3 regions of the Micromonospora sp. RTP1Z1 genome follow, and region 2 is predicted to be linked to each of the others. Evidence: predicted binding sites of a transcription regulator. Region 2 holds the regulator's gene; each other region holds the start of a gene.

Region 1 (10,273 bases), on a different contig from region 2:
TGCCCGTCGTGCGGATCTTGGCGCTGGTGAGCGGGGGTGGCTCACACCGTGGGAAGCCGGCTCGGCAGGCGCGGCGCAAGTGCATAGACTCGGCGGCACAACTGCATACCTCATCCAGAGGGGCTGAGGGATACGGCCCGACGACGCCCCGGCAACCACCCGCACGCTCGACGACGAGCGAGGAGCGGGCAGGTGCCAATTCCGTCCCCGCCGCAGGGTGCGATGCGGGGAAAGATGAGAGGAATTCCTCGACATGACGTCGACGCTTCCCGCCGCCCCCGGCATCGACACCACCCTCAGCCCGGCCCGCGCCCTGGTCTGTCGCGCCTGCTCGGCGCGTTACCCGCTGGCCGCCCAGCACGCCTGCTACGAGTGTTTCGGCCCGCTCGAGGTCGACTACGACGCCGCCGCGCTCGCCACCGTCACCCGGGAGCAGATCGAGGCCGGCCCGAAGAACCTTTGGCGGTACGCGGCCCTGCTCCCCGCCGGCCAGGACCCGGCCACCCGGGTGACCGTGGACCCGGGGCTCACCCCGCTGGTCGCCGCGCCGCACCTCGCCGCCGAGCTGGGCATCAGCGCCCCGCTCTGGGTGAAGGACGACAGCGCGAACCCCACCCACTCGTTCAAGGACCGGGTGGTGTCGGTGGCGCTGACCGCCGCCCGCGCGCTCGGCTTCACCCGGTACGCCTGCGCCTCCACCGGCAACCTGGCCAACTCGGTGGCCGCGCACGCCGCCCGCGCCGGGGCGCCCTCGGTGGTCTTCATCCCCAGTGACCTGGAGCAGGGCAAGGTGGTCACCACCGCGGTGTACGGCGGCGAGCTGGTCGCCGTCGACGGCTCGTACGACGACGTGAACCGGCTCTGCGGGGAGCTGGTGGAGACCGACGAGTTCGAGGACACCGCCTTCGTCAACGTCAACGTCCGGCCGTACTACGCGGAGGGGTCGAAGACCCTCGGGTACGAGGTGGCCGAGCAGCTCGGCTGGCGGATCCCGGCGCAGGTGGTGATCCCGATGGCCAGCGGGGAGCTGCTCACCAAGATCGACAAGGCGTTCTCCGAGCTGGTCGAGATCGGCCTGGTCGAGGCGCCCGCCGGCGGCTGGAAGGTGTTCGGTGCCCAGTCGGCCGGCTGCAACCCGATCGCCACCGCGCTGCACGCCGACACTGACACCATCACCCCGGTCAAGCCGACCGGCATCGCCAAGTCGCTGAACATCGGCGACCCGGCCGCGGGCCTCTACGCCCTGGAGGCCGTCCGCCGGACCGGCGGCTGGATGGAGTACGCCGACGACGACGAGATCCGCGCCGGCATCCGGCTGCTCGCCCGGACCACCGGCGTCTTCGCCGAGACCGCCGGCGGGGTGACCGTGGCGGTGCTGCGCAAGCTCGTGGAGTCCGGCCGGCTCGACCCTGTGGCGGAGACGGTCGTCTTCAACACCGGCGAGGGCCTGAAGACCATCGACGCGGTCGCCGCCGAGGTCGGCCCCACCCACCGCATCAAGCCCTCGCTGCGCGCCGCCCGCGACGCCGGCCTCCTCTCCTGAGCTCCGCCCGTCCGTGCCGCCCGCCGTCCCGCGGGCGGGCCGGGTGGGGGACGGGGGATCGCCCGGACGGGGGATCGGGCGGATCCGCCGGGTAACTGGCTTTTCGCTGTGAGTGTGGAAAACCCGCCGCTAAGGACTTGACGGCAGGATTCGGACGGCGCAAGATGCTCCGTGCGGGAGGGCGTTTCGCCGGAGACTTTTCAAGTTCTTACGACCCAACGCCGGAGGCGTTGTGCGATCGTCCCTCCCGACCAACGTCGCGATCGGGGCCAGCGTAAATCGCTGGCCCCGATCGCCGTTCGAGGCGCACCCTCGCTGACATGAGCATCACGATCGCGCCGTTCGACGCCGCCGACCGGGCCGCGATCGACGAGGCGTACCGGATCGGCGCGGCGGCCAACGAGGCCGACCTGCCGGACTTCCCGCCCCTCTGCCGGCGGCGCTTCGACGCCGTCGTCCGCCACCCGATGCCGGGGAACGCGCCGCGCTGGGCGCTGGCCCGGCTCGACGGGACGCCGGCCGGCTACCTGGGGCTGCGCCTCCCGCAGCTGGACAACACCGACAACTCGACCGTCGACCTGGTCGTGCATCCGGCGTACCGGCGGCGGGGCATCGGCCGGGCCCTGCACGAGCACTGCCTGCGGCTGCTGGGTGACCGCGGTGCATGAGCCGAGCGGCCAGGTGGTCGCCTGGACCCTGATCGACCTGGGTCCGAGCGCCGACTGGCACGCGTTCCAGCAGATCACCATCGTCGACCCGGCGCACCGGGGGCACCGGCTGGGCCTGCTCACCAAGGTCGAGAACCTGCGCTGGGTGCTCCACCACGAGCCGGCGCTGCGGGTGATCGACACCTGGAACGCCGCCGAGAACCGGCACATGATCACGATCAACGAGCAGCTCGGCTTCCGTCCGGTCGACGCCTGGACGGACTGGCAGCTGACGATCTGACTTGTGACACGGCCCTACTGATCGCGGGGCTTTCTGTTGCATGATGGCGGCATGACGGAGACCCCGCACCCCCTGTACGACAGGCACGCCGACACCCTCAACCGCGCGCTGACCGCCATCACGGAGCGCGGGTACTGGTCCGCCTACCCCGAGTCGCCGAGCCCCCGGGTGTACGGCGAGACCGCCGCCGCCGACGGCCACGCCGCCTTCGAGGCGTACCTGAACGGTGACTTCCCCCTCGCCCAGCCGGGCGACGGCGGGACCGTCGCCACCGAGGCCAGCCCGTTCGGGCTGGAGCTGAACGTGCGCTACCCGCACGCCGCCGCCGACCAGCTGGTGGGTGCCGCGACGGTCGCGCTGCCGGCCTGGCGGGACGCCGGCCCGCAGGCCCGGGCGGGCGTCTGCCTGGAGATCCTGGACCGGCTGCACAAGCACATCTTCGAGCTGGCCAACGCGGTGCAGTTCACCACCGGCCAGGCCTTCGTGATGGCCTTCCAGGCCGGTGGCGCGCACGCGCTGGACCGGGCGCTGGAGGCGGTCGCCTACGCCTACGCGGAGATGACCCGGCACCCGGGAACGGCCGGCTGGGAGAAGGCCGCCGGGAAGGGCGACCCGCTGCGGATGACCAAGACGTTCCACGTGGTGCCGCGCGGCGTCGCCCTGGTGATCGGCTGCAACACCTTCCCGACCTGGAACTCGTACCCGGGGCTCTTCGCCTCGCTGGTCACCGGCAACCCGGTGATCGTGAAGCCGCACCCGCGCGCGGTGCTGCCGCTCGCCGTCACCGTGAAGTACGCCCGCGAGGTGCTCGCCGAGGCCGGCTTCGACCCGAACCTGGTGCTGCTGGCCCCCGAAGGACCGGGCGAGAAGCTCGCGTCCACCCTCGCTCTGCACCCGGCCGTGAAGATCGTCGACTTCACCGGCTCCACCGAGTACGGCGACTGGCTGGAGGCCAACGCCCGGCAGGCCGCGGTCTACACCGAGAAGGCCGGCCTGAACACGGTGGTGATCGACTCCACCGACGACTTCGCCGGGCTGTGCCGCAACCTGGGTTTCACGCTGACCCTCTACAGCGGCCAGATGTGCACCACCTCGCAGAACCTGCTGATCCCCCGGGACGGCATCGCCACCGACCAGGGGCACAAGAGCTTCGACGAGGTGGCGGCGGGTATCGCCGCGGTGGTCGGCAAGCTCACCGCCGACCCGGCCCGCGGGGTCGAGCTGACCGGCGCGATCGTCAACGACGGGGTGCTGGAGCGCCTCGACGAGGTCACCAAGGTCGGTGAGTCGGTGCTGGAGTCGCGTACGGTCGAGCACCCGGCCCACCCGGACGCGGTGGTCCGTACGCCGACCATCGTCAAGCTGGCGGCGGACGACACCGCGACCTACGGCCGGGAGTGGTTCGGGCCGATCTCGTTCGCCATCGCGACCGACTCGACCGCGCACAGCCTGGAGATCCTGCGGTCCACCGTCGGCGAGAAGGGCGCGCTGACCGCGGCCGTCTACTCGACCGACGAGGCGGTGCTGGACGCAACTGAGGCGGCGGCGGTCGAGGTCGGGGTGCACCTGTCCTGCAACCTGACCGGCGGGGTCTTCGTCAACCAGTCGGCGGCCTTCTCCGACTTCCACGGCAGCGGCGCCAACCCGGCCGCCAACGCGGCGCTGACCGACGGCGCGTACGTGGCGAACCGGTTCCGCATCGTGCAGAGCCGCCGGCACGCCTGACCGCGCGGCACGGGCTCCTTCCGGCCGGGAGGGGCCCGTCCGCTCAGGCGGGGCGGCGCATCTGGAGTTCGCGCAGCGTCGGGATCTTCGGGTGCGGGACGCGTACGCCGGTGTCGACGAAGCCCAGCCGCTGGTACGCGCGGTAGGCGCGGTCGTTGCCGACCACCACCTCCAGCATCAGCTCCGGCCGGCCGCACGCGCGGGACCAGGCGGCCACCTCGTCGACCAGTTCGGCGAGCAGTCCGCTGCCCCGCCGGGCCGGGGTGAGATAGATGGCGTAGATCACGGTGAGGCCGGGCTCGTCCGGGGTGACGGTGCCGCCGGCGTGGCCGACGAACCGGCCGCCGGGGTCGGCGACGAACTGGGCGGTCGCGGCGCCGTGCGACACGGCGGCGATCCTGGTGGCGTAGTCGGCGTGCGGGCGGGCGGCGGCCTCCGCCACGGTCTCCAGGAAGGCGAGCGGCGCGTCGGCGAGCATCTCGAGCCGGAGCGCCCGCATCCGGGCGGCATCCTCCGGGCGGACCCGGCGCACGGTGGCCGTCCGGGTGGCTGTCGTGGTCGGCGCGCTCGTCATGCCGCATGCATACCGGAGTGACGGACGTCCATGTCGTACCGGGTCCGATCCTGCCCCGAATATGCCCGATTTGTGGTCGTGCGCCGCCGTCACGCCTCGTGTAGCGTGCGATTTCGGTCACCGATTCAGCGGCCGTCGCCGATCGCCGAAACGGTGGTCCGGGCGCGGGCTCGGCCGGCGTCCGGGGGTTGAGGAACGCCGCAGAGTGAGGAAGTGCACCGTGGCACAGGGCAGCGTGAAATGGTTCAACGCCGAGAAGGGCTACGGCTTCATCGCCGTCGACGGCGGGCAGGACGTTTTCGTCCACTTCTCCGCGATCGAGATGGACGGCTACAAGGCGTTGGACGACGGCCAGCGGGTCGAGTTCGACATCGCCCAGGGGCAGAAGGGCCCGCAGGCCGAGCGCGTCCGCGTCATCGCCTGATCCCGCCGCCGCCCGGCTGGTACGCCCCGACCGGCCGCGCCGTCGCACCAGCGGCCGTCGCCGCCGGTGATCAGGGGCTGCGGTGCGGGCGCGCACCGTGGAAGATCATGAGCCGTTCCAGCCATCGCTGCTGAGGAGGGTTCATGTCCGACCAGCCCCCGTGGGGTCCCGTCGAGCCGCTTTCCCCGACGTCACCCGGTGACCCGGGGTTCGCCGCGCCGGGCGGCCCCGGGCAGCCCGGGCCCGCGGTGCCGGACCCGGCCGGGCAGCCGCAGGGGTGGGCCTGGCCGACCCCGGGCGGCCCCGCGCCCGCCGGCCCGTACTACCCGGGCTCGTACGTCCCCGGCCCGTACCCGGGCTCGTACGTCCCCGGCCCGTACCCGGGCTCGTACGTCCCCGGCCCGTACCCGGGCGGCCAGCCGTCCGGCTGGTATCCGGTGGACCCGGGCTGGGATCCGAACGATCCGCTGGTCACCCCGCCGCACGCGGGCATCGGCGGCTGGTTCGCCCGCTGCGCCGGCGCGGTGCGTCGCGGCTGGCGCCTGCTGGTGCCGATCATGCTGCTCACCCAGGCGGTGCCGGCCGCGGTGACCTCGGTGCTCTCCCTCGCCCTCGCTCCCTCGGGTGAGATGGCCACCGCGGCCGACGGCGCCCCGGTGCTGCCCGACGGCTACGGCCAGGACATGCTGATCTTCTACGGCGCGGTGCTCGCCGCCAGCCTGATCCTCGGCCCGTTGCAGAGCCTGGGTTGGGCGGCGGGGACCTGGGTGGTCACCCGGCAGGCGGCCGGCGAGCCGGTCGGCCTCGGCCCGGCGTTCCGCTACGGGCTGCGCCGGATGCTCGGCCTCTGGGGCTGGACGCTGCTGGCCTCGCTGCTCATCGGGGTCGGCGCCTGCTTCTGTCTGCTGCCGGGGCTCTATGTGGCCTTCGCGCTCGCCCTGATCGGCCCGGTCTACCTCTTCGAGCGGCACAACCCGATCGGTCGGTCCTTCCGGATCTTCCACCAGCGGTTCGGCATGGTGCTGGGCCGCGTCGCGCTGGTCGCCGTGGCGCTGCTCGTCGGCGGCCTGGTCGGCGTCGTGCTGGAGACGGTCGGCCACTTGCCGTTCGGCGCGCACCCGATGGACTCTCCGGGCACGGCGGCGGGCGCGGTGGCGGTGGCCGTGCTGGCCGCCGTGCTGCTCGTCCCGGTTTACCTGGCGCAGCTCGTCGGGCTGCTCGCCACGTACGCGGAGCAGCGAGCCCACGAGGGCCCGGTGAATGCCGCCCGACTGGCGGCGGAACTCGGCTGAGCGGCGGCATCGTGCTTGCACTCGGCAGGTGAGAGTGCTAAACAGGTTATTGGCACTCGCATACCGTGAGTGCCAGTGGTCGGGGCGGTAGGGCCAGGGCCGCGTCGGCGTCTCGATGGCGCCGGGGTGGCACATGGCCGGTCGTCGCGGGCTGTCCGGCCCGACCGAGGAGACGTCGTCGTCGCCAGGTGGCGACGTCCCCAGGTGCGTACACCAGGCGGCCCGTCCGGGGCACACACCCGGGTGGCCCGTGAGTGTCCAGGAGGACAACGCCGTATGGCCAAGATGATCGCGTTCGACGAAGAGGCGCGCCGCGGCCTCGAGCGGGGCATGAACCAGCTCGCCGACGCCGTGAAGGTGACGCTCGGCCCCAGGGGCCGCAACGTCGTGCTCGAGAAGAAGTGGGGTGCCCCCACCATCACCAACGATGGTGTGAGCATCGCCAAGGAGATCGAGCTCGAGGACCCGTACGAGAAGATCGGCGCTGAGCTGGTCAAGGAGGTCGCCAAGAAGACCGACGACGTGGCCGGCGACGGCACGACGACGGCGACCGTCCTGGCCCAGGCCCTGGTCCGTGAGGGCCTGCGCAACGTGGCCGCCGGCGCCAACCCGATGGCCCTGAAGCGGGGCATCGAGGCCGCCGTGGCCAGCGTCTCGGAGGAGCTGTCCAAGCTCGCCAAGGACGTCGAGACCAAGGAGCAGATCGCCTCCACCGCCTCCATCTCCGCCGGTGACAGCACCGTCGGCGAGATCATCGCCGAGGCGATGGACAAGGTCGGCAAGGAAGGCGTCATCACCGTCGAGGAGAGCAACACCTTCGGCCTGGAGCTTGAGCTCACCGAGGGTATGCGCTTCGACAAGGGCTACATCTCCGCGTATTTCATGACCGACCCGGAGCGTATGGAGGCCGTCTTCGACGACCCGTACCTCCTGATCGTCAACGGCAAGATCTCGTCGGTCAAGGACCTGCTCCCGATCCTGGAGAAGGTCATGCAGTCGGGCAAGTCGCTGCTGATCATCGCCGAGGACATCGAGGGCGAGGCCCTGGCCACCCTGGTCGTCAACAAGGTCCGGGGCACCTTCAAGTCCGTCGCCGTCAAGGCGCCGGGCTTCGGTGACCGCCGCAAGGCCATGCTGGCCGACATCGCCATCCTCACCGGTGGCCAGGTCATCAGCGAGGAGGTCGGCCTCAAGCTGGACGCGGTCGGCGTCGACATGCTGGGCCGCGCCCGCAAGGTCGTGGTGACCAAGGACGAGACCACCATCGTCGACGGTGCCGGCGACGCGGAGCAGATCCAGGGTCGGGTCAACCAGATCCGCGCCGAGATCGAGAAGAGCGACTCCGACTACGACCGCGAGAAGCTGCAGGAGCGCCTGGCCAAGCTGGCCGGCGGTGTTGCGGTGATCAAGGTCGGCGCGGCCACCGAGGTCGAGCTCAAGGAGCGCAAGCACCGCATCGAGGACGCCGTCCGCAACGCGAAGGCCGCCGTCGAGGAGGGCATCGTCCCGGGTGGTGGCGTCGCGCTGGTGCAGGCCGGCAAGACCGCCTTCGACAAGCTGGACCTGACCGGCGACGAGGCGACCGGCGCGCAGATCGTCAAGATCGCGCTGGACGCCCCGCTGCGGCAGATCGCCGTCAACGCCGGCCTCGAGGGTGGCGTGGTCGTCGAGCGCGTCCGCAACCTGGACGCCGGTCACGGCCTCAACGCCGCCACCGGCGAGTACGTCGACCTGCTGGCCGCGGGCATCATCGACCCGGCCAAGGTCACCCGCTCGGCGCTGCAGAACGCCGCGTCGATCGCGGCGCTCTTCCTCACCACCGAGGCCGTCGTGGCGGACAAGCCGGAGCGGAACCCGGCCGCCCCGGCTGGTCCGGGTGGCGGGGAGATGGACTTCTGAGTCCAGTTCCACCGAACGCCGAAAGGGGGCGGGCCGCGTCAGCGGTCCGCCCCCTTTCCGTCCGTCACGTCGGCAGTGGTCGCTGGTTGCGTCGTTTGTGCGTCCGGTCGTACGGCGGCGGGATCGTTATCGGCTCGTCGACCGGTTGCCGGGCCTCCTCGGCGGCGGGTGCGTCGGCGCCGGCCATTTCCGCCAGCTGCTCGGCGTCGCCGTAGTCGAGCCGGTCGAACGGCAGTTGCCCGGGGAGTTCGCCGACCGGTGGCCAGCCGACGGGCTGGTCGTCGGTCCGTTCGTCATCCGTGGTCATGGCTGCCTCCTCTACGGGCAACCGTAGGGGGCGGTCGATGACCGACGCGGGCAAACCGGATTATTGACGTCTATATCCTTTTCGCCCCGATAATTACCCGGCCGGGTGCCGGTCGATCGCCTTGCGGTACAGAAAGAAGACCCGCTCGATCCGCGCGCCCGCGCTGCCCGAATAGAACGGCACCGGCCCCACCCAGCCGATCTGCGCCGCGCCGATCCCCGCCGCCGCCTGGTCCCGCAGGCAGCGGCGCAGCAGCACCCCGCCGATGCCGGAGCCCTCCGCCGCCGGGGCCGTCCCCATCGGCCCGAACCAGCTCGGCCGCGACGAGCCGTACGCGGCGAAGCCGAGGATCTCGCCGTCCCGCTCTGCCAGGTGCGCCCCGGCGCCCCACCGCCCCACCGAGCCGGCCAGCTCGCCGTCCCAGGTTCCGCCGAAGGCGGCGCGGGCGAAGGCGACCAGCGCGGCCAGGTCCGCCGGTCCGGCCCGGCGTACCGTGACGCCCCGACCGGCCAGCCGGCGCTCGGCGGCCTCCGTCGAGCGCAGCGCCGGTGAGCCGTCCGACAGGTCCGCGGTCATGTTCCACGCCGTACGGTCCTGGCGGTAGCCGAGCCGCAGCGCGGCGCAGACCGCCGGCGTGTAGCGCACGTCGATGCCCGGCCAGGCGTAGTACGGCGGGTTCCCGGCCAGCAGCAGCTCGCCCGCGCCCAGCCCGGCGAGCCGCCGTTCCGCCTCGGCCAGCAGGGCCCGACCGACCCCCCGGCGGCGCTCCCGGGGCGCCACCGCCACCAGGTCGACGTGCCCGAGCCGCGGGTCCCGCTGCGAGAGGGACCCGACCAGCACCCCGACCAGCTCCGCCCCACGGACCGCGCCGATGATCAGCACCGGGCGGTCGGCCGCGGCCCGGGTGGTCAGGGCGTCCAGGATCGCCGGCGCCTCGGTGGCGTCCTCCGGCAGGTCGAGCGCCCGCCGGCAGAGGTCGACGACGGCGGGCAGGCGGTCCGGGTCCAGCTCGATGATCTCCGCGTCCATGGTCGCCGACCCTAGGTCATCCGGCGGCCCGGCGGCATCGCCGAATCGGCGCGGGCCCGCCCGGCGACCCGCTCACCCGGCGCGGGCCGCCCGGACGGCGGCGTACGCGTCGACCAGGCCGGCGCCGACCAGGTCCGCGTCAGTGCCGCAGCGGCGCGCCTGCGCGTCGTCGGGGCGGACGCCGGCCGGGGTGGCGGTCTCCCGGAGGATCTGCCGGGTCCGCGCCAGGTCGCCGACCAGCGCGGGGTTCGCCGACCACATCAACGCGACCACCCCCGCCACCTGAGGGGTCGCCATCGAGGTTCCGGCCAGGGTGGCGTAACCCCCGCCGGGGTACGCGGACAGCACGTCCGCCCCGGGAGCGACCAGGTCCGGTTTGGCCGCCCCGCCGGGTGCCGGCCCCCGGCTGGAGAAGCGGGTGAGCTGCCGGGCGCGGTCCACCGCGCCCACGGTCAGCACGTCCGGGTACGGCGCCGGCGGGTCGGCCACCGAACCGCAGTGCGGGCCGGTGTTGCCGGCCGCCGCGACCACC
Region 2 (10,273 bases):
CTCTCCGGCAGCCGCCCCTGACCCCTCCCGCGCCGGCCTACGTGTCGGCGAAGACCTCCGCCAGCACCTGCGTCGGGGCCGCCCGCCCGTCGTCCACCCTGGCCCAGGTGCCCTGCTCAGCGGTCCACTCCAGGTCGCCGAAGCGGACCCGCTTCACGCCGTGGTCGTCGGCATGCGACACCAGCCAGTGGGCGTACCGCCAGCCGTTGCGGCTGTCCGTCGCCGACACCGCCAGCCCGGTCAGGTCGGTCGGCGAGGCGACCCCCGGCAACCCCCAGTCGAGGGTCAGGCCCTGGATCAGTGCGGCCGCGGCGGCCGGGCCGCGCATCGTCGGGTTCGGGCCGACCGTGCAGGCCACTGCGCCGGTCGCGTGGCCGAGCAGCGCCCGGGTCAGGACCTGGGACTGATCCGCCCACTTCTCGTACGCCTCGGGGTAGGCCGACCGCTGCACCCGCTGGGCGGCCTCGGTGACCCGCATCTCCTCCCAGCCCCTGACCTTCTTCAGAGCGGTGTAGAAGCGGGTCGCCGCGTAGCGCGGGTCCTGGATCTTCTCGGGCGTGCCCCAGCCCTGGCTCGGCCGCTGCTGGAACAGGCCGAGCGAGTCCCGGTCGCCGTGGGCGATGTTGCGCAGGTGCGACTCCTGGTACGCGGTCGCCAGCGCCACCACCACGGCCCGCTCGGGCATCTGCTGCTGTGCGCCGATCGCCGCGATGGTGGCCGCGTTGGCCATCTGGTCCGCGCCGAGCACGACCCGCCCGTCGGCCTGCACCGTGCAGGTGCGGCTGGCCACCGGGAGCTGGAGCCGGTGCCCGAACTGCTTCGCGACGAACCACACGCCGAGCAGGGCCACGACCGCCACCACCACACCGGCTGCCACGATTGCCGCCCGAGTTCGCACCCGCACCTCCTGTCCCGACAGTCCGCCAAGCGTACGTCCCGACTCGCGCCGTGCGGGTCGGCCGACCGGTTGCCTCCCGTTCCGTCACCACCCGACCACCCTGCGCACCGGTTGACGCCGCTCCTAGCCCGCGCTCTCTCCCCGACCACCGTCCAGCGCGGCCACCCATCCGGCCAATCTCTTCTCGCGGAAGGCGAGCACGCCCTCCCGCCCCTCGTCGGAGAGGAAGTACCCGGTGGAGAGCACGGCCAACTCGGCGATCTCGGCGCGCAGGTCGGTGGCGGCCGGCCGGCGCAGCAGCTCCTTGGCGCCGGCCAGGGCCCGGGGCGCGCCCCGGACCAGCGAGTCGCAGTACCGCGCCACTGCCGCGTCCAGCCCGTCCGCCGGCACCGCCGCGGTGACCAGTCCGATCTCGGCGGCCCGGCGGCCGTCGAAGGTGTCCCCGGTCAGGTACAGCTCGGCGGCGGCCCGGGGGTGCAGCCGGGGCAGCACGGTCGCCGAGATGACCGCCGGGATAACCCCGATCCGCACCTCGGTGAAGGCGAAGGTCGCCTCCTCTGCGCAGACCGCCAGGTCGGCCGCGGCGATCAGCCCCAGCCCGCCGGCCCGGGCCGGCCCGGCGACCCTCGCCAGCACCGGCTTGGGGCACTCCCGGACAGCGACCAGGACGTCGCCCAGCATCCCGGCCGGCACCGTCCCGCTGGCGTACGCGGCGGCGGTCTCCTTCAGGTCCGCGCCGGAGCAGAAGACCGGCCCGGTGTGGTCCAGCACGATCGCCCGGACCGCGTCGTCGGCGACCGCCGCGGCCAGCCCGGCCAGCAGCTCGGTCATCAGCGGGGTGGAGAGTGCGTTGCGGTTGTGCGGGCTGTCCAGGGTGAGGGTGGTCACCCCACGGGCCGTGGCGACCCGCACGAGGCGGTCGGGAGAGGTCATGCCGGGCACACTAGTGGCCATGCCCGGCGCTCTTCCAGAAGGTGAATCCGTCCCGCGCGACGGGTCGCTGCCCGCTGCCGCCACCCGCGCGGTCGGCGCGCGCGGTTTCGGCGTGTACGTCCACGTCCCGTTCTGCGCCAGCCGCTGCGGCTACTGCGACTTCAACACGTACACGGCGGCCGAGCTGGGGGGCGGGGCCGGCCGCGAGTCGTACGCCGACACGGTGCTGGCCGAGCTGGCGCTGGCCGGGCGGGTGCTGGGCGACGGTCCGCCGCCGCGGGTGGACACCGTCTTCGTCGGCGGCGGCACGCCCACCCTGCTCCCCGCCGACGACCTGGCCCGCATCCTGGAGGGGATCGACCGCACCTGGGGGCTGGCCGCCGACGCCGAAGTGAGCACCGAGGCCAACCCCGAGTCGGTCACGCCGGAGTCGTTGAAGACGCTGCGGGCCGCCGGCTACACCCGGATCTCGCTGGGCATGCAGTCCGCCGCGCCGGGGGTGCTGGCGATCCTCGACCGAAAGCACAGCGCCGGCCGGGCCACCGCCGCCGCCCTGGAAGCGCGCGACGCCGGGTTCGAGCACGTCAACCTCGACCTGATCTACGGCACGCCGGGGGAGCGCGCCGAGGACTTCGCCGCCTCGCTGGACCAGGTGGTCGCGGCCGGGGTCGACCACGTCAGCGCGTACGCCCTGATCGTGGAGGACGGCACCCGGCTGGCCGCGCGGATGCGGCGCGGCGAGCTGCCGTACCCCAGCGACGACGTGGCGGCGGACCGCTACCTGGCCGCGGAGGCCGCCCTCGACGCGGCCGGTTTCTCCTGGTACGAGGTCTCCAACTGGGCCCGCTCGGAGGCGGCCCGATGCCGGCACAACCTGCTCTACTGGACCGGCGCGGACTGGTGGGGTCTCGGCCCGGGCGCGCACAGTCACGTCGGCGGGGTGCGCTGGTGGAACGTCAAGCACCCGACGACGTACGCCGAGCGGCTGGCCGCCGGGGAGTCGCCCGGCCTGGCCCGGGAGCTCCTCACACCGGACGAGGCGCACATGGAGGACGTGATGCTGCGGCTGCGGCTCGCTTCCGGCCTGCCGCTCGCGGTGCTGGACGACGCCGGGCGGGCCGGGGCCGAGCGGGCCCTGGCCGACGGGCTGCTGGCCGCGCCCGAGTACGCGGCCGGCCGGGCGGTGCTCACCCTGCGCGGCCGGCTGCTGGCCGACGCGGTGGTCCGCGACCTGCTGCCCTGACCGCCCGGGGACCCGGCCGACCCGTGGGCCGGCCGGGCCGGTGTCACTTGATGAAGCTGGCCGACATCGGGTAGCGGTAGGGCTGACCCTCGTTGGCCTTCATGCCGGCGATGATCCCGAACAGGATCTGGATCACCACCACCGCGATGCTGGGCAGGAAGAACAGGCACCAGCTCACGAAGAGCAGCACGAACGCGATGATCGACCAGAGGATCTGGAAGTTCAGCGCGGCCAAGGCGTGCGCCCGGACGGTCGGCGACTGCTGACCACGGGCCAGGTAAGCGACGAGCGGGGCGACGAAGCCCAGCGGCCCGAAGCTGATCAGCGCGCCGGCGGCACCGCCGAAGTGCGCGATCAGCGCCCAGGTCTTGTCCTCGTTGTTGGCCCAGCCGCCGCTCGGGGCGCCGTACGCGCCGCCGGTCGGATAGCCGGTGCCGGGGGGCGGGTAGCCGCCCGGGGGCGGGTAGCCGCCGGGCGGGGGATAGCCGCCCCCTCCGGTCGCCCCGGACATTGGTGCGGTGGGGGGCTCGTCGCCCGACGAGCCGAACGGTGCCGACGGCGGGGTCGGGTCCGGCTGGGCGCCGGGATCCCCCGCGCCGGGAGGGCGAGGTGGTTCAGTCATGGACGTCACGGTAGGTGCTGCCCGCAACGTCGCACCAGAGCGAGATCGCCCGGGATGTCCGGCTGAACGGCTCTGGCGCGATGCCCCCGTGGCGAGGCGCGCCGGTGGTGCGTCGCTGATCATCGCGTCCGTGGGGCCGCCGACGTAGACTGGCACTCGCTACAGTCGAGTGCCAGACGCCCGGCCGCTGCCGCGGGCCGGTGGGTCGACGTGCGTCAGGAGGTGGGGAGATGGGTCTCGACGACCGCAAGCTCGCCGTGCTGCGCGCGATCGTCGAGGACTACGTCGCCACGCAGGAGCCGGTGGGGAGCAAGGCCCTGGTCGAGCGCCACCAGCTGGGCGTCTCCCCGGCGACGGTGCGCAACGACATGGCGGTGCTGGAGGAAGAGGGCTACATCCGGCAGCCGCACACCAGCGCGGGCCGGGTGCCCACCGACCGTGGGTACCGGCTCTTCGTCGACCGCCTCTCCCGGGTCAAGCCGCTCAGCCCGGCCGAGCGCCGGGCCATCGAGCGCTTCCTGGTCGGCGCGGTGGACCTGGACGACGTGGTGCACCGCACGGTCCGGCTGCTGGCCCAGCTCACCCGGCAGGTCGCCGTGGTGCAGTACCCGAGCCTGGCCCGCTCCTCCGTCCGGCACCTGGAGCTGGTGCCGATCTCCACCACCCGGCTGATGCTGGTCATGATCGCCGACACCGGGCGGGTCGAGCAGCGGCTGGTGGAGCTGCCCGCGCCGATCCCCGCCGACGACGTCATGGACCTGCGCCGGCTGGTCAACGACAAGCTGGGCGGCAGTCGGCTCTCGGAGACCCCGCCGCTGGTCCAGGCGCTGGTCGAGGAGTCGGCCCCGCACCTGCGTGGCGCCATGACCACGCTCTCCACCGTGCTGTTGGAGACGTTGGTGGAGCGGCACGAGGAGCGGATCGCGCTGGCCGGCACGGCCAACCTGACCCGCGGCGGACTGCTCGATTTCCAGGGCTCGCTGCGCCCCATCCTCGAGGCGCTCGAGGAGGAGGTCGTCCTGCTCAAGCTGATCGGCGAGGCCGAACCGAGCACCACCCGGGTGCTGATCGGCGATGAGAACGAGTTCGACAACCTGCGCGCCGCCTCGGTGGTGAGCACCGGGTACGGCCCGGGCGCGACGATCGTCGGCGGCCTCGGCGTGCTCGGGCCGACCCGGATGGACTACCCCGGCACCATCGCCACGGTGAGGGCCGTGGCACGCTACGTGGGCGAGCTGCTGGCCCAGAATTGACCAGTCAGGGCCGACGGCCGGCTGCGGCCGCCGACCGGCGCAACGCGAGACGAACATGAGGACACGGAACGCAGTGGCCAGGGACTACTACGGCATTCTCGGCGTGAGCCGGGAGGCCTCCGACGACGAGATCAAGCGCGCCTACCGCAAGCTGGCGCGGCAGTTCCACCCGGACGTCAATCCGGACCCGGAGGCACAGGAGAAGTTCAAGGACATCAACGCCGCGTACGAGGTCCTCTCGGACGACCGGAAACGGCAGATCGTCGACCTGGGCGGCGACCCGCTCGCCCCGGGCGGCGGGGGCGCCGGCGGCCCGGGTGGTCCCGGCGGGGCCGGCCCGTTCGTCGGCTTCCAGGACATCATGGACGCCTTCTTCGGCGGCGCAGCGGGCGGCGCCCGGGGGCCGCGCCCGCGGACCCGGCCGGGCGCCGACGCGATCCTGCGGCTGGAGCTGGACCTGCACGAGACGGCGTTCGGCACCGAGGCGCCGATCACCGTCGACACCGCGGTGCTCTGCACCACCTGCTCGGGCGCGGGCACGGCGGCCGGCACCCACCTGGCCACCTGCGAGGCGTGCGGCGGCCGGGGCGAGGTGCAGTCGGTGCAGCGGACCTTCCTCGGCCAGGTGGTCTCCGCCCGGCCGTGCACCGTCTGCCAGGGCTACGGCACCACCATCCCGCACCCCTGCCCGACCTGCGCCGGCGACGGCCGGGTGCGGACCCGCCGCTCGCTGACCGTCAAGATCCCGGCCGGGGTCGAGGACGGCATGCGGATCCGGCTGGCCCAGCAGGGCGAGGTCGGCCCGGGCGGCGGCACCGCCGGCGACCTCTACGTGGAGATCCACGAGCGGCCGCACGACGTCTACTCCCGCAAGGGCGACGACCTGCACTGCCGGGTCACCGTGCCGATGACCGCCGCCGCGCTCGGCACCCGGCTGACCATCAAGACCCTGGACAGCGAGGAAGCGGTCGACGTCAAGACCGGCACCCAGCCCGGCAGCACGCTGCGGCTGCGCGCCCGGGGCGTGCCGCACCTGCGTGGCACCGGCCGGGGCGACCTCTACGTCCACCTGGACGTGCGGACCCCGACCAAGCTCGACGCCGACCAGGAGCGGATGTTGCGCGACTTCGCCAAGACCCGGGGCGAGGAGGTCGCCGAGCTGACCAAGCAGGGCGGCTTCTTCTCCCGGATGCGCGACGCCTTCAACGGGCACGCCTGAGGTGTCCGCGCCGCTGTTCCTGGTGGAGGCGCTGCCCACCGGTGACGCGCTGACGCTGGACGGTCCCGAGGGGCACCACGCCGCGAACGTGCAGCGGCTGCGGGTCGGCGAGGAGCTGCTGCTCGCCGACGGCCACGGTGGCACGGCCGCCGCCGTGGTCGCCGCCGTCGGCCGGGGCACCCTCGACCTCCGGGTCACCGCCCGGGGGTACGTCGACGCGTCCGTCCCGCGGCTGGTGGTGGTGCAGGGCATCGCCAAGGGTGACCGGGGCGAGCTGGCCGTGCAGGCGATGACCGAGGTCGGGGTGGACGAGATCGTCCCCTGGGCGGCGTCCCGCTCGGTGGCGCAGTGGCGCGGTGACCGGGGCGTACGGGCGCGGGAGAAGTGGGTGGCGACCGCCCGGGAGGCGGCCAAGCAGGCCCGCCGGGCCTGGCTGCCGGTGGTGGCCGGTACGCCCGACGAGTCCACGCCCACCGTGGTCCGGCGGATCGCCGGCGCCGCCGCCGCGTTCGTGCTGCACGAGGAGGCCGAGGAGCGGCTGACCACCGTCGACCTGCCCGCCGCGGGCGAGATCGTGCTGGTGGTCGGTCCGGAGGGTGGCATCGCCCCCGCCGAGCTGTCGGCGTTCCGCGAGGCCGGCGCGCGGCCGGTCCGGCTGGGATCGTCCGTGCTCCGGACCTCCACGGCCGGCGTGGCGGCCCTGGCCGTCCTCGCCACCCGCCTCGGGCACTGGTAACCAGCCCTTCCGCAGCCGGCGCGAGCGCAGGGGTCAGGTGCGCAGGTAGGAGGCGCCGTTGAGGTCGACGATGGTGCCCGAGGCCCATTCCGCCTCGGGGCTGGCCAGCCAGTGGACGGCGGCCGCGATCTCCTCGGGGCGGGCGACCCGGTTGAACGGGCTCTGGGCGCGGATCGCGTCGCCGCCCTCGCCGGTGAGGTGTTCGGTGGTCATGTCGGTCTCCACGAAGCCGGGCGCGACCGTCGCCACCGCGATGCCGTACGGGGCGAGGGCCAGCGCCAGCGACTGCCCGAGCGCGTTCAACCCCGCCTTGCTCGCCCCGTACGCGGGCTGCTGCGGCTCGCCCCGGAACGCGCCCCGGGAGGAGACGTTGACGATCCGGCCGCCCCGCTCCCGCATGTGCTGGGCGGCGCACCAGGTCACGTTGGCGGCGCCGGTCAGGTTGGTCTCCAGCACCAGCCGCCACTGCTGTCGCCACTGCTCGTAGGTGTTGCCGAAGACCGGGTGGGGCAGGTCCCGCGGTCCGTACACGCCGGCGTTGTTGACCAGCACGTCCAGCCCGCCGAGGCGCGCCGCGGCCTCGTCCACCATCGCCCGGACCGCGTCCGGGTCGGCCAGGTCGGCGCGGACCACCAGGTGGCCGTCGCCGGGCAGCTCGTCGCGGAGCCGTTCGGCCAGTTCCGCCGAGTCCCGGTGGTGGATCGCCACCCGGTCCCCGCCCGCCGCGAAAGCCCGGGCCACCGCGCGTCCGATGCCGCGCGAGGCCCCCGTCACCAGTACCGCCCGAGAAGTCACGCCGGACATCATGCCCGGCCCGGCCGGTGGCGGCGCGGCCGGTCCGGCGCAGCGCTTAACATGCCCGGATGGGAACCGACTGCCTGTTCTGCCGGATCGTCGCCGGGGAGATCCCGGCCACCATCGTGCGGGAGACCGCCACCACCCTCGCCTTCCGGGACATCGACCCCAAGGCGCCCGTCCACGTGCTGATCATCCCGAAGGAGCACTACGCGGACGTGGCCACGCTCGCAGAGGGCGACCCGGGCCTGGCCGGTGAGGTGCTGACCACGGCCGCCGTCGTGGCCGAGGAGGAGGGGTTGCTCGCCGACGGCTTCCGGCTGATGTTCAACACCGGGCCGTACGCCGGCCAGGAGGTCTTCCACGTGCACGCGCACCTGTTCGGCGGCGCCCCGCTCGGTCCGATGCTCGCCCGCTGAGTGCGGCCCCCCGGCCCGCTCCTTACACTGCCTGCATGATCACGGTGAACGACCGGCTGGGTCGGATGGTGCGGCAGGCGCAGGCAGGGGGCCGCGTGCCGGCGATCTCGGCCGCCCTGCACCGGGCCGACCGCCCGCTCTGGACCTGCGCGGTGGGCGACACGGGCAACGACACCCCGCTCGGCCCGGAGTCCGTGTTCCGGATCGGCTCGGTCACCAAGACCTTCACCTCGGTCCTGGTGCTGCAGTGCCGGGACGAGGGCCTGCTGGACCTGGACGACCCGATCGGCCGGCACCTCGACCTGCCGGCGCACGGCGAGCTGACCGTACGCCGGCTGCTGTCGCACACCGCGGGCCTGCAGCGCGAGCCGCACGGCGACGTCTGGGACTCGCTGCGCGCGCCCGGCGTGGACGAGCTGCTCGCCGACCTGGCGGGGGTCGAGCGGGTGCTCCCGACCGGCCGGCGCTACCACTACTCCAACCTCGGCATGGCGCTCCTCGGCGAGCTGGTCGCCCGGCTGCGCGGCGGCACCTGGGCGGAGGTGCTGGCCGAGCGGGTGCTCGCCCCGCTGGGGTTGACCGCTACCGGCCCGACCCCCGGCGCGGGGGCGGCGACCGGGTTCCTGGTCGACGCGTACTCCGACGAGGCCCACCCCGAGCCGCCGACCGACTTCGGCGCCGTGGCCCCGGCCGCCCAGCTGTGGAGCACGGCGCCGGACATGGCCCGCTGGGCGGCCTTCCTCGCCGACCCGGCGGCGCTCGACCCGGCCGGCGCGGTGCTCGCCCCGGCCACCCTCGACGAGATGCGCTGGCCGCTCACCACCACCGACGAGACGCTCTGGGCGGCCGGCTTCGGGCTCGGCCTGATCCTGGTGCCGCAGCCGCAGCGGGTGTTGCACGTGGGGCACGACGGCGCGATGCCCGGTTTCCTGGCCGCCGTCTACGGCCGGCGCGGCGGCGACGGCACCGCGGGTGCGATGGGCTGCGCCGTGCTCGGTTCCTCCGGCAGCGGCGTGACGGTCTTCGACCTGCCGCACCAGCTGCTCGCCGCCGCGGCCGAGCACGACCCGGCCGAGGTCGAGCCGTGGCGGCCCGGCCCGCCCGCCCCCGACCACCTGCGCGGGGTGCTCGGCCGCTGGTGGGGTGAGGGTTTCGAGTACGTCTTCTCCTGGCACGACGGCGCGCTGCGGGCCCGGGGCGCGGATGACCCGGTCGGCAGACCCCCGGCCGTCTTCGCGCCGCTGCCGGACCGGCCGGACGTGTTCCGGACGGTCGCCGGCCGGGAGGTGGGCGAGCTGCTCCGGCTGACCAGGGACGAGTGCGGGGTGGTGGTCCGGATGCACTGGGCCACCTACCGCTTCACCCGGGCCCAGGAGACCTTCGAGGGGTACGACTTCCGCGCGGGGAGATGATCACGGCCCACCCGAAATGGGCGGGGTGCGTCCGGTGTTGACCAGATACGATGGGTGGAACGTCCGCACGCCGCGCCAGCAGGGCCCGGCGCCGAGATCGGAAGCAGGTGGCGCAGGGCCCGACGGGCCCGATCTATGACCGGCACCCCACCTCCCGGCCTGCCCCGGGTGCAGACCAGGATCACGGTCCCCGACCCGAAGATCATGGTGAACCTGCTCGGCGCGGGCGACGAGATCCTGCGACTCGTCGAACGCTCGGTCAACAGCGACGTCCACGTGCGTGGCAACGAGATCACCATCACCGGCGCCCCCGCGGACAACGCCCTCGCCGAGCGCCTCTTCAGCGAGCTCCTCGAACTCATCGAGAAAGGCGAGACCCTGACCACTGACGCCGTCCGGCGTACCGTCGGCATGCTCGAGCAGGGCAGCGCGGAGCGGCCCGCCGAGGTCCTGACGCTCAACATCCTCTCCCGACGCGGTCGCACCATCCGACCCAAGACCCTCGGGCAGAAGAAGTACGTCGACGCGATCGACGCGAACACCATCGTCTTCGGCATCGGCCCGGCCGGCACCGGCAAGACCTACCTGGCCATGGCCAAGGCGGTCCAGGCGCTGCAGGCCAAGCAGGTCAACCGGATCATCCTGACCCGGCCGGCCGTCGAGGCGGGGGAGCGGCTGGGCTTCCTGCCTGGCACGCTCAACGAGAAGATCGACCCGTACCTGCGTCCGCTCTACGACGCGTT
Region 3 (10,273 bases), on a different contig from region 2:
AGTGTCGCCTCCCGCCACGGCCCGCCGTCGACGCGGACCTCGACCGTGCGGATGCCCCGGTGCTGCGCCCAGGCCACCCCGGCGACCATGACCGGGCCCGCGGTGAGCCGGTTGCGCGACCGGGGCGCGTCGATCCGCGACTGCGTCTTGATCGGTCCCTGCGCCGACCACCCACGCGGCACCCAGTACGCGTCGAAGTCGGCGAAGCTGGTCAACTCCAGCTCGGTGACCCACTTGCAGGCCGAGACGTAGCCGTAGAGCCCGGGCACCACCATCCGCACCGGGAAGCCGTGCTCCACCGGCAGCGGCTCCCCGTTCATCCCGACCGCGAGCAGCGCGTCCCGCCCGTCCCGCAGCACCTCCGTGGGGGTTCCGCAGGTCCAGCCGTCGGCCGAGCGGCCGACCACCTGGTCGGCGCCCTCCTCCGGCTCGGCCTCGTCGAGCAGCTCCTTGATCGGTACGCCCAGCCAGCGCGCGTTGCCGATCAGATCCCCGCCCACGTCGTTGGAGACGCAGGCCAGCGTGACGTACCGCTCCACCATCGGCCGGGCGAGCAGGTCGGCGAAGCTCAGCTCGATCTCCCGGCGTACCCGGCCGTGGATGCGCAGCCGCCAGGTCGCCGGGTCCACCTGCGGCACCACCAGGGCGGTGTCGATCCGGTAGAAGCCGGAGCTCGGCGTCACGTAGGGGGCGAGCTGGGCCAGCGAGAGATCGGCGCCGGCCGGGACCGTCGGGGCGGCGGCCGACGGGGTCGGCAACGCGACCGCCTGCCGGGCCGCCGACACGCCCCGCCGCCCGGCCAGCCAGTGTCCGCCGACCCCGGCCACGGCGGCCGCGCCGATCAGCGCCCCCGCGCCGGTCAGGAACCGCCGCCGGCCCTCCGGGTCGACCTCGTCGCCCACGGCCACGGGCTCGGGGCCGGACGGGGCCGGAGACGTCTCGCGTCCGGGCGGGACCGGAGGCGCGGCCGGGGCCGGGGGCGACCAGGACCAGATGTGGGGTTGCAGCGGTCCGGCCAGGAGCAGCCAGAGGGTCAGGCCGCCCAGCGCCGCGCCGAGCAGCGAGGGGAGCGCGTCGAAGACGTTCGCGCCGGCCCGGGTGACCGCGGCGGCCACGCCGAGGGCGGCGAAGGCGGCGATGCCGGCCAGGCCGATCCAGAGCCGGCGGGCGGCCAGCACGCCGAGCAGCGCGGCGAACGCCGCGAGCAGCAGGGCCGTCCCGACCAGCAGGGCGATCTTGTCGTACGTGCCGAAGAGCGCGATGGCGAAATGCTTCAGCGGTGCGGGTACGACGTCGACGACGAGCCCACCGACCGCGATCAGTGGTGCGGAACGGGCGCCGGTGAGGACGGCCACCGGTTCGGCGGCGCCGATCGCCACGGCGGCGGCGGTGATCCCGGCCAGCGCGGCGTACCCGCGGGACGTGGTGGTCATCGGATCAGTCTTGTCGATCACCGGGGTCGACCGGTAGCGGCGTCAGCGTTCCGTAACCAGATACGGGTCAGGGCACACCGTCGGCGTGACGGTGTGCCCTGACCTCGGGCGTACGGGCGTCGGGTCAGAAACCCGGGCCGTGCTGGTGGCCGTGACCGTGGCCGTGGCCGTGCCCACCGGCGGCGGCCGGCTCGGCCCTCTCCGGCTTCTCCACCACGAGGCTCTCGGTGGTGAGCAGCAGGCCGGCGATCGAGGCGGCGTTGATGACCGCGTTGCGGGTCACCTTCACCGGGTCGATGATGCCGGACTTGACCAGGTCGACGTACTCGCCGGTGGCGGCGTCGAGGCCGTTGCCCCACTCCTGGCCGGCGACCTTCTGCACCACCACGTAGCCGTCGTGGCCGGCGTTCTGGGCGATCCAGCGCAGCGGCTCGACCAGCGCCTTGCGCACGATCGAGACGCCGACCTTCTCGTCACCGGTGAAGCCGAGGTCGTCGTCGAGCGCCGGGATGATCTGGGCCAGGGCGGCACCGCCGCCGGGGACCGTACCTTCCTCGACCGCGGCCTTGGTCGCGGCGATGGCGTCCTCGATGCGGTGCTTGCGCTCCTTCATCTCGACCTCGGTGGCCGCGCCGACCTTGATGACCGCGATGCCGCCGGAGAGCTTCGCCAGCCGCTCGGCCAGCTTCTCCCGGTCCCACTCGGAGTCCGAGGCCTCGATCTCCTTGCGGATCTGGGCGACCCGGTCGGCGACCTCGGAGGCCTGGCCGCCACCGTCGACGACGGTGGTGTTCTCCTTGTCGACCACCACGCGGCGGGCGGTGCCGAGCACTTCCAGGCCGACCTGGTCGAGCTTGTAGCCCAGCTCCGGGGCGACCAGCTCGGCGCCGGTCAGGATCGCCATGTCCTGGAGCATCGCCTTGCGGCGGTCACCGAAGCCGGGGGCCTTCACCGCGCAGACCTTGAGGGTCTTGCGGATCGCGTTGACCACCAGCGTGGACAGGGCCTGGCCCTCGACGTCCTCGGCGATGATCAGCAGCGGCCGGTTGTTCTGGAGGACCTTCTCCAGCAGCGGCAGCAGTTCCTCGATCGCCGAGATCTTCTGCGTGGTGATCAGGATGTACGGGTCCTCAAGGACCGACTCCTGCTCCTCCACATCGGTGACGAAGTTCGGCGAGATGAAGCCCTTGTCGAACTGGAGACCCTCGGTCACTTCCAGCTCGGTGTGGAGCGCGGAGCCCTCCTCGACGGTGATGACGCCGTCGCGGCCGACCTTCTCCATCGCCTCGGCGATCAGCTCGCCGATGGTGGCGTCCTGCGCGGAGATCGTCGCGACGTGCGCGATCGACTCCTTGCTGGTGACCTCGACGGCCCGGCCGAGCAGCGCCTCGGAGACCTTGGCGGCCGCCGCGTCGATGCCCCGCTTCAGGCCGGTCGGGTTGGTGCCGGCGGTCACGTTGCGCAGGCCCTCGCGGACCATCGCCTGGGCCAGCACGGTCGCGGTGGTGGTCCCGTCGCCGGCGACGTCGTTGGTCTTGGTCGCCACCTCCTTGACCAGCTGCGCGCCGAGATTCTCGTACGGGTTGGTGAGCTCGATCTCCTTTGCGATGGTCACGCCATCGTTGGTGATCGTCGGCGCACCGAATTTCTTGTCCAGGACGACGTTGCGCCCGCGCGGGCCGAGGGTGACCTTGACCACGTCCGCGAGGGCGTTGACACCGTGCTCGAGCAGGTGTCGGGCGTCGTCCGAGAAGCTCAGGATCTTCGCCATGAATGTCCCTTCGAAGCGACGCTGCCCCGGCCCGGCGAGCCGGACCGGGGCAACGACACTGATCGGTTGCTTACTTCTCGATGACCGCGAGGACGTCACGGGCGGAGAGCACCAGGTACTCCTCGCCTGCGTACTTGACCTCGGTGCCGCCGTACTTCGAGTAGAGGACGGTGTCGCCGACCTTCACGTCAACCGGGATCCGGTTGCCTTTTTCGTCGATGCGGCCCGGGCCGACAGCGAGGACGGTGCCCTCCTGCGGCTTCTCCTTGGCGGTGTCGGGGATCACGATGCCCGACGCCGTGGTGGTCTCAGCCTCGTTCGCCTGGACCAGGATCCGGTCCTCGAGCGGCTTGATCGCAACCTTGGTCGCGGTAGTCACGGGCATACCCTCCTGGGGTACTGGTTTCGTTGCCGAACGGCGAGCCGAACGGCGTCAATCTGCCACATGCCACCGGGCGGGGCCGTCGTCGCGGGAGCCGGTCCGCCTGGCGTTCAGCGCCCGGGCCGAGACCCGGAAGCTGGCACCCTCGATGGGAGAGTGCTAATCGCAGGTTATTCCTCGGCTAGCACTCCGTCAAGGAGAGTGCCAGCGCGTCGTCCGGCGCGTCGCCCCGACGAGCATGATCGACTCACCTCGCGGCACCGCACGGCATGCCGGCAGCCGGACGCCGCGAGATGCCGTACCCCGTGTCGATCAAGGGGCCCGCCCGGCCGGGCCGGGTGGGCGGGCCGGGAGAATGACGGGGTGGATCTGGACCAGCTCGCCGCGTTGCGTACCGCCGAGGGGTCGGCCGCGCTCGCCGCGGCCGCCGGGCTGGCCGGCGGCGACCCGCTGACGGCGGCCACCGCACTCCGCTCGGCCGGCCTACCGGCCGGGCTGGCCGCCGCCGCGCTCACCCAGGCCGAGCTGCGCCGCCGCGCCGCCGGCAAGTTCGGGCCGGCCGCCGCGGGGATGTTCCTCACCCGGGCCGGGCTGGAGCAGGCCACCCGCCGGGTGGTCGCCGAGCGGCGGGCCGCACGGCTGCGCGCCGCCGGGGTGCGCACCCTGGCCGACCTGGGCTGCGGCCTCGGCGCGGACGCGCTCGCCGCCGCCCGCGCCGGGATCCGGGTGTACGGCGTGGAGGCCGATCCGGTGACCGCCGCGATGGCCGCCGCCAACGCCGAGGCGGCGGGGCTGGCCGAATCCTTCACGGTGGAGTGCGGCGACGCGACCACCTTCGACGTGAGCCGGGTGGACGGGGTCTTCTGCGACCCGGCGCGGCGGAAGGCCGGCACCGGGCGGCGGATCTTCGACCCGAACTCGTACTCGCCGCCGTGGGACTTCGTCACCGGGCTCGCCGAGCGGGTGCCGCACACCGTGGTCAAGGTGGCCCCGGGTCTGGACCACGCGTTGATCCCGACCGGCGCGGAGGCGGAATGGGTCAGCGTGGACGGCGACCTGGTCGAGGCCGCGCTCTGGTGCGGCCGGCTCGCCGAGGTCCCCCGCCGGGCCACCGTGCTGCGCGGCGCCACCCCGCACGTGCTGATCGGATCCGGCGCGGCGGAGGCCCCGGTCGGACCGGCCCGCCGGTTCCTGTACGACCCGGACCCGGCGGTGGTCCGCGCGCACCTGGTCGCCGAGCTGGCCGGGGAGCTGGACGCGACCCTGGCCGACCCGAGCATCGCCTACCTATACGCCGATTCCCCGGTTCGCACCCCGTACGCCCGCTGCCTGGAGGTGACCGACGTGCTGCCGTTCTCGCTGAAGCGGCTGCGCGCCCTGCTCCGGGAACGCCGGGTCGGCCGGGTGGAGATCCTCAAGCGCGGCTCGCCGCTGGAGCCGGAGAAACTGCGCCGGGACCTGAAGCTCGGCGGCGACGCCGCGGCGAGCCTGGTGCTGACCCGGGTGGCCGGGGCGCCCACCGTGCTCGTCGGCCAGCCGGTGCCCGCCTGAATTTCGACTCGCCCGCCGGCCGGGGCCGGGTTAGCTTGTCGGCATGGCGGGACAGGGCACTCCGGCGACCGCGCTGCTCGCGAAGCGCAGCATCCCGCACAGCACCCACCCGTACGACGTGTCCCCCGAGGCGCCGAACTACGGCGCCCTGGTCGCGGCGGCGCTCGGGGCGCCGCCGGAGCGGGTGTTCAAGTCGCTGGTCACCGAGGTGGACGGCGTGCTCACCGTGGCGGTCGTCCCGGTCACCGGGGAGCTGGACCTCAAGGCCCTGGCCGCCGCGGTCCGCGGCAAGCGGGCCACCATGGCCGACCGCGCGGTGGCGGAACGGGCCACCGGCTACGTCCGCGGCGGCATCAGTCCCCTGGGCCAGCGCCGGCGCCTGCCGACGGTGGTCGACGTCTCGGCGCTGGACCACCCGACGGTGTACGTCTCCGCCGGGCGCCGCGGGCTCCAGCTCCAACTGAGCCCCACGGACCTGATCGCCCTGACCGCCGCGGTGACCGCTCCCGTCGCCGCCCGCTGACCGGCAGCGCGACGCCCGGCCGGCGACTACCGAATGGGGTCGGTGAAGTTGACGGCGAACGAATCTTCCGCCGTCGATGCGCCGCATTTCGGTCGCGTTGCCGAATTGTTATTGGCGGCAACAAACTGCTGGCCACTACCGTCTTGTGCGCCCGAGCGGCGAACAATACGTTGCCCGGAACAACAAATCGCTGGCAACGCGGCACCGCGGCTCACCGGCGCGCACGCGCACCCCACCACCCACGTTCCCCTCGAGTTCCGTCCCCTTGAAAGGAACCGTGCAGATGCGCAGAGGGATCCTCACCCTCGCCGCGGTCGGCCTGCTGACCGCGGGAAGCCTCACCGCCTGCGACAACGACTCCACTGACGGTGCCGCGACCCGACCCAAGCCGAAGATCGGCGTCATCCTGCCCGACAGCGCCTCGTCGAACCGCTGGGAGACCGCGGACCGCAGATACCTGGAGGCCGCGTTCAAGGCCGCCGGGGTGGACTACGACATTCAGAACGCCCAGAACGACAAGGCGCGATTCGTGACCATCGCCGAGCAGATGATCACCAATGGGGTGACCGCGCTGATGATCACCAATCTCGATTCGGGTACCGGGAAGGCGGTCCTCGACAAGGCGACCCAGCGGGGCGTCGCCACGATCGACTACGACCGGCCCACCCTGGGCGGTTCCGCGCAGTACTACGTCAGCTTCGACAACGTCGCGGTCGGCCGGCTGCAGGGCGAGGGCCTGGTCAAGTGCCTCGCCGACAAGGGCGTCAAGAACCCGGTGATAGCCGAACTGAACGGCTCGCCGACCGACAACAACGCGGCCCAGTTCAAGGAGGGCTACGACTCGGTCCTCGAGCCGAGGTACGACGCGAAGGAGTACCTCAAGGGCCCCGACCAGTGGGTGCCCGAGTGGAACAACACCACCGGCGGCACTATCTTCGAGCAGATGCTGACCCAGACGAACGGCCGGATCGACGCCGTCGTCGCCGCCAACGACGGGCTGGCCAACGCCGTCATCTCCGTACTGGCGAAGAACAAGCTCAACGGCAGGGTCCCGGTCACCGGCCAGGACGCCGACGCCCAGGCCCTGCAGCACATCCTCTCCGGCGACCAGTGCATGACCGTCTACAAGCCGGTCGAGACGGAGGCCGAGGCGGCGGCCGCCCTGGCGATCGCGCTGGCCAGGGGCGAACGGAAGAAGACCGAGCAGAGCTTCCACGACCCCAAGGGCAACCGGAACGTACCCGCCGTGCTGCTGGGCGCACAGGCCATCACCAAGGAGACCGTGAAGGACGTCATCGCGGACGGCTACGTCGAGAAGTCCGACGTGTGCACCGCGGAGTACGCCGCACTGTGCGCCCGGGCCGGCATCAGCTGAGCCGACCGAGTCGGGCGAACGGCCGAACGGCCGGACACCGCGACCGCCATTCGGACACCCACCTGAAGGAGACACCCGTGTCCGAGACACCCCTGCTGGAACTGCGTGGAGTCGACAAGAGCTTCGGCCCCGTTCAGGTGCTCCGCGATGTCGCCTTCTCGGTGTACCCGGGCCAGGTGACCGCGCTCGTCGGCGACAACGGCGCCGGAAAGTCGACGCTGGTCAAGTGCATCAGCGGCATCCACGGCACCGACGCCGGCGAGTTCCTCTTCGAGGGACGGCCGGTGACCGTCAACGGTCCCCGGGACGCCGCCGGTCTCGGCATCGACGTGGTCTACCAGGATCTCGCGCTCTGCGACAACCTCGACATCGTGCAGAACATGTTCCTCGGCCGGGAACGGCGCTCGGGCCTCGTCCTCGACGAGCCGGCCATGGAGGAACTGGCGGCCAGGACGCTCGCCGGGCTCTCGATCCGGACGATCAGTTCGCTGCGGCAGCACGTGTCCAGCCTCTCCGGCGGCCAACGCCAGACGGTGGCGATCGCCAAGGCGGTGCTCTGGAACAGCCGGCTGGTCATCCTCGACGAGCCGATGGCGGCCCTCGGCCTGGCCCAGACCGCCCAGGTCCTCGAACTGGTCCGGCGGCTCGCCGACAACGGGCTGGCCGTCGTCCTCATCTCGCACAACATGAACGACGTCTTCGCCGTTTCCGACCGGATCGCGATGCTCTACCTCGGTCAGATGGTCGCCCAGGTCCGGGCCGCCGACGTCACGCACGCCCAGGTGGTCGAGCTGATCACGTCCGGGCGCAGCGGCTCGCTCGGCACGGCCACCACGAACGACAACGGTTACCGGAGCACCGGGACAAGGGGAGCCGAGAAATGATCACGCAAGCTCACGCGGCGTACCCCGAAACCCTTACGGCCGTCCCGCGGGCCACCCTCGGCGCCCACGTCCGGAGCTACCTCGCCCGCCTCCGGGGTGGCGAGATGGGTGCCCTGCCGGCGCTCCTCGGCCTGCTCGTGCTCTGCGCGTTCTTCTCGATCCTCCGGCCCAACTTCCTCACCGCCGGCAACTTCGCGAACCTGTTCACCCAGGGGGCCGCCGTCGTGCTGATCGCGATGGGGCTGGTGTTCGTCCTGCTGGTGGGCGAGATCGACCTGTCCGCCGGCTTCGCGAGCGGGGTCTGCGCGGCCGTGCTGGCCAACCTGCTGACCCTGCAGGGGTACCCGTGGTACGTGGCCACCCTCGCCGCCCTCGCCACCGGCGCGGCCATCGGGCTGGTGCTCGGCTTCCTGGTGACGAAGGTCGGCATACCGTCCTTCGTGGTCACGCTCGCCGCGTTCCTCGCCTTCCAGGGCGTCATGCTGATGCTGATCAAGGGCGGCACCAACGTCTCGGTCCAGGCCGCCCCCATCGTCGCCATCGAGAACAGGAACCTGCCGCCGCTGGTCGGCTGGCTGCTGGCCGCCGTCGCCGTCGGCGGGTACGCCGTCACACAGCTGCTCCGGTACCGCAACCGCCGGGCCCGCGACCTGGCCACCGATCCGATGTCGATGGTGCTGATCCGGATCGGCAGCCTCGCCGTCGTCGTCGGCGTCGGCGTGTACGCGCTCAACATGGAACGCAGCCTGAACAGCCTGATCAGCTCGAACCGCGGCATGCCGGTCGTGGTGCCGCTGGGCGCGGTGCTGCTCGTCGCGCTGAGCTTCCTGCTGTCCCGCACCGCGTACGGGCGGCACGTCTACGCGGTGGGCGGGAATCGGGAGGCGGCCCACCGGGCCGGCATCAGCGTCGACCGGATCCGGATCTCCGTCTTCGTGGTCTGCTCCTCGATGGCGGCGGTCGGCGGTATCGTGGCGGCCAGCCGGTTCAGCTCGGTGGACGCCAGGACCGGCGGCAGCGACGTGCTGCTCTACGCGGTCGGCGCGGCGGTGATCGGCGGCACCAGCCTCTTCGGCGGCAAGGGCCGGGTGGTCGACGCGGTGCTCGGTGGCGCGGTGGTGGCGGTCATCGACAACGGCATGGGGCTGATGGACGCGAGCTCCGGGGTGAAGTACCTGTTCACCGGGCTGGTGTTGCTGCTGGCGGCCGGGGTCGACGCGCTGTCCCGGCGCCGGGCCCTCGCGACCGGAAACCGCTGAGCCGGGCATGCGCGCGGGGCCGAGCCAGGAGGAGATCCGGCGGCAGAATCTCGGTGCGTTGCTGCGCCACGTCCACATCCACGGAGCGATGTCGCGGGCCGAACTCACCTCCGCCCTCGGGCTCAATCGCAGCACCATCGGCGCGCTCACCGCAGACCTGGCCGGCGCCGGCCTGGTCAGCGAGGCGACCCCGAAGCAGCGGAGGCGGGCCGGACGACCGTCGCTGGTCGTCCGGCCCGAGTCCGCCCGGGTCCACGCGTGGGCCTTCAGCATCGAGGTGGACCGGTTGCAGGCCGCCAGGGTCGGGCTCGGTGGCGTCGTACTCGATCGGCGTGAGCTGGGCCGGCCGCGCGGTCTGGTCGCGGCGGAGACCGCGCCGCTGCTGGCCGGCGCGCTCAAGGAGATGCAACAGGCGGTGCCGCCGGGGACGATCTGCGTCGGCGCCGGGATCGCGGTGTGCGGCATGGTGCGCCGCGACGACGGCCTCGTCCGGCTCAGCCCCCACACCGGCTGGGTGAACGAGCCGATCGGCGCCACCCTGGCCGCCGACCTCGGCACGGAGACGCCCGTCGTGGTGGCCAACGTGGCCGACGTCTGCGCCTTCGCGGAACACGCCCGCGGCGCCGCGGCCGGCCGGGACAACGTCATCTACCTGTACGGCGACGTCGGCGTGGGCGCCGGCATCATCGCCGGCGGACGCCGGTTGACCGGACACGGCGGCTACGGCGGCGAGGTGGGCCACATGGTGGTCAACCGGAACGGGTCGAGCTGCGAATGCGGGTCCCGGGGCTGCTGGGAGACCGAGATCGGCGAGTACGCGCTCCTGCACGCCGCCGGGCGCCCGACGGCCTCTGGCCGGGAGGCGGTGCTCGCGGTCATCGACGCCGCCGACCGGGGGGACGCGCGGGCCCAGACGGCGGTCCGGCAGGTCGGCGACTGGCTGGGCTTCGGCGTGGGGAACCTGGTCAACATCTTCAACCCGGAGATGGTGATCTTCGGGGGAACGATGCGGGACCTGTACCTCGCGGCGGCGGCGCAGGTGCGCAGCCGGCTCAACTCGGTGGGCCTGTCGGCGTGCCTGGAGCACGTCCGGCT

The links. Region 2 encodes HrcA, which represses chaperone genes, less so after heat shock. Its sites were predicted from a motif close to GGTTNGCACNCTCNNNNNGAGNGTGCNAACC; they were not measured.
Region 1: a site for HrcA is predicted at 6,554-6,584, ahead of groL (chaperonin GroEL). Genes of this name have one in related genera too.
Region 3: a site for HrcA is predicted at 3,721-3,751, ahead of groES (co-chaperone GroES). Genes of this name have one in related genera too.

The regions. Positions count from the first base shown of each region.
Region 1 is NZ_JAPFQV010000011.1:33,000-43,272, reverse strand. It holds SAM riboswitch class I at 108-241, shown strand; gene thrC (threonine synthase) at 254-1,543, shown strand; partial or broken gene SLP03_RS08480 (N-acetyltransferase family protein) at 1,864-2,491, shown strand; gene paaN (phenylacetic acid degradation protein PaaN) at 2,543-4,216, shown strand; gene SLP03_RS08470 (GNAT family N-acetyltransferase) at 4,260-4,790, opposite strand; gene SLP03_RS08465 (cold-shock protein) at 5,011-5,214, shown strand; gene SLP03_RS08460 (hypothetical protein) at 5,358-6,506, shown strand; gene groL (chaperonin GroEL) at 6,783-8,405, shown strand; gene SLP03_RS08450 (hypothetical protein) at 8,470-8,712, opposite strand; gene SLP03_RS08445 (GNAT family N-acetyltransferase) at 8,806-9,741, opposite strand; gene SLP03_RS08440 (S8 family serine peptidase) at 9,814-10,273, opposite strand, start outside.
Region 2 is NZ_JAPFQV010000058.1:28,267-38,539, reverse strand. It holds gene SLP03_RS24565 (MOSC domain-containing protein) at 1-21, shown strand, start outside; gene SLP03_RS24560 (hypothetical protein) at 38-904, opposite strand; gene SLP03_RS24555 (enoyl-CoA hydratase-related protein) at 1,022-1,831, opposite strand; gene hemW (radical SAM family heme chaperone HemW) at 1,851-3,074, shown strand; gene SLP03_RS24545 (DUF4870 domain-containing protein) at 3,118-3,696, opposite strand; gene hrcA (heat-inducible transcriptional repressor HrcA) at 3,927-4,949, shown strand; gene dnaJ (molecular chaperone DnaJ) at 5,023-6,168, shown strand; gene SLP03_RS24530 (16S rRNA (uracil(1498)-N(3))-methyltransferase) at 6,170-6,904, shown strand; gene SLP03_RS24525 (SDR family oxidoreductase) at 6,938-7,699, opposite strand; gene SLP03_RS24520 (histidine triad nucleotide-binding protein) at 7,768-8,118, shown strand; gene SLP03_RS24515 (serine hydrolase domain-containing protein) at 8,154-9,530, shown strand; gene SLP03_RS24510 (PhoH family protein) at 9,666-10,273, shown strand, end outside.
Region 3 is NZ_JAPFQV010000069.1:23,558-33,830, reverse strand. It holds gene SLP03_RS26660 (molybdopterin-dependent oxidoreductase) at 1-1,433, opposite strand, end outside; gene groL (chaperonin GroEL) at 1,558-3,204, opposite strand; gene groES (co-chaperone GroES) at 3,275-3,589, opposite strand; gene SLP03_RS26645 (THUMP-like domain-containing protein) at 3,950-5,137, shown strand; gene ybaK (Cys-tRNA(Pro) deacylase) at 5,181-5,660, shown strand; gene SLP03_RS26635 (sugar ABC transporter substrate-binding protein) at 5,944-7,035, shown strand; gene SLP03_RS26630 (ATP-binding cassette domain-containing protein) at 7,113-7,919, shown strand; gene SLP03_RS26625 (ABC transporter permease subunit) at 7,916-9,178, shown strand; gene SLP03_RS26620 (ROK family transcriptional regulator) at 9,186-10,273, shown strand, end outside.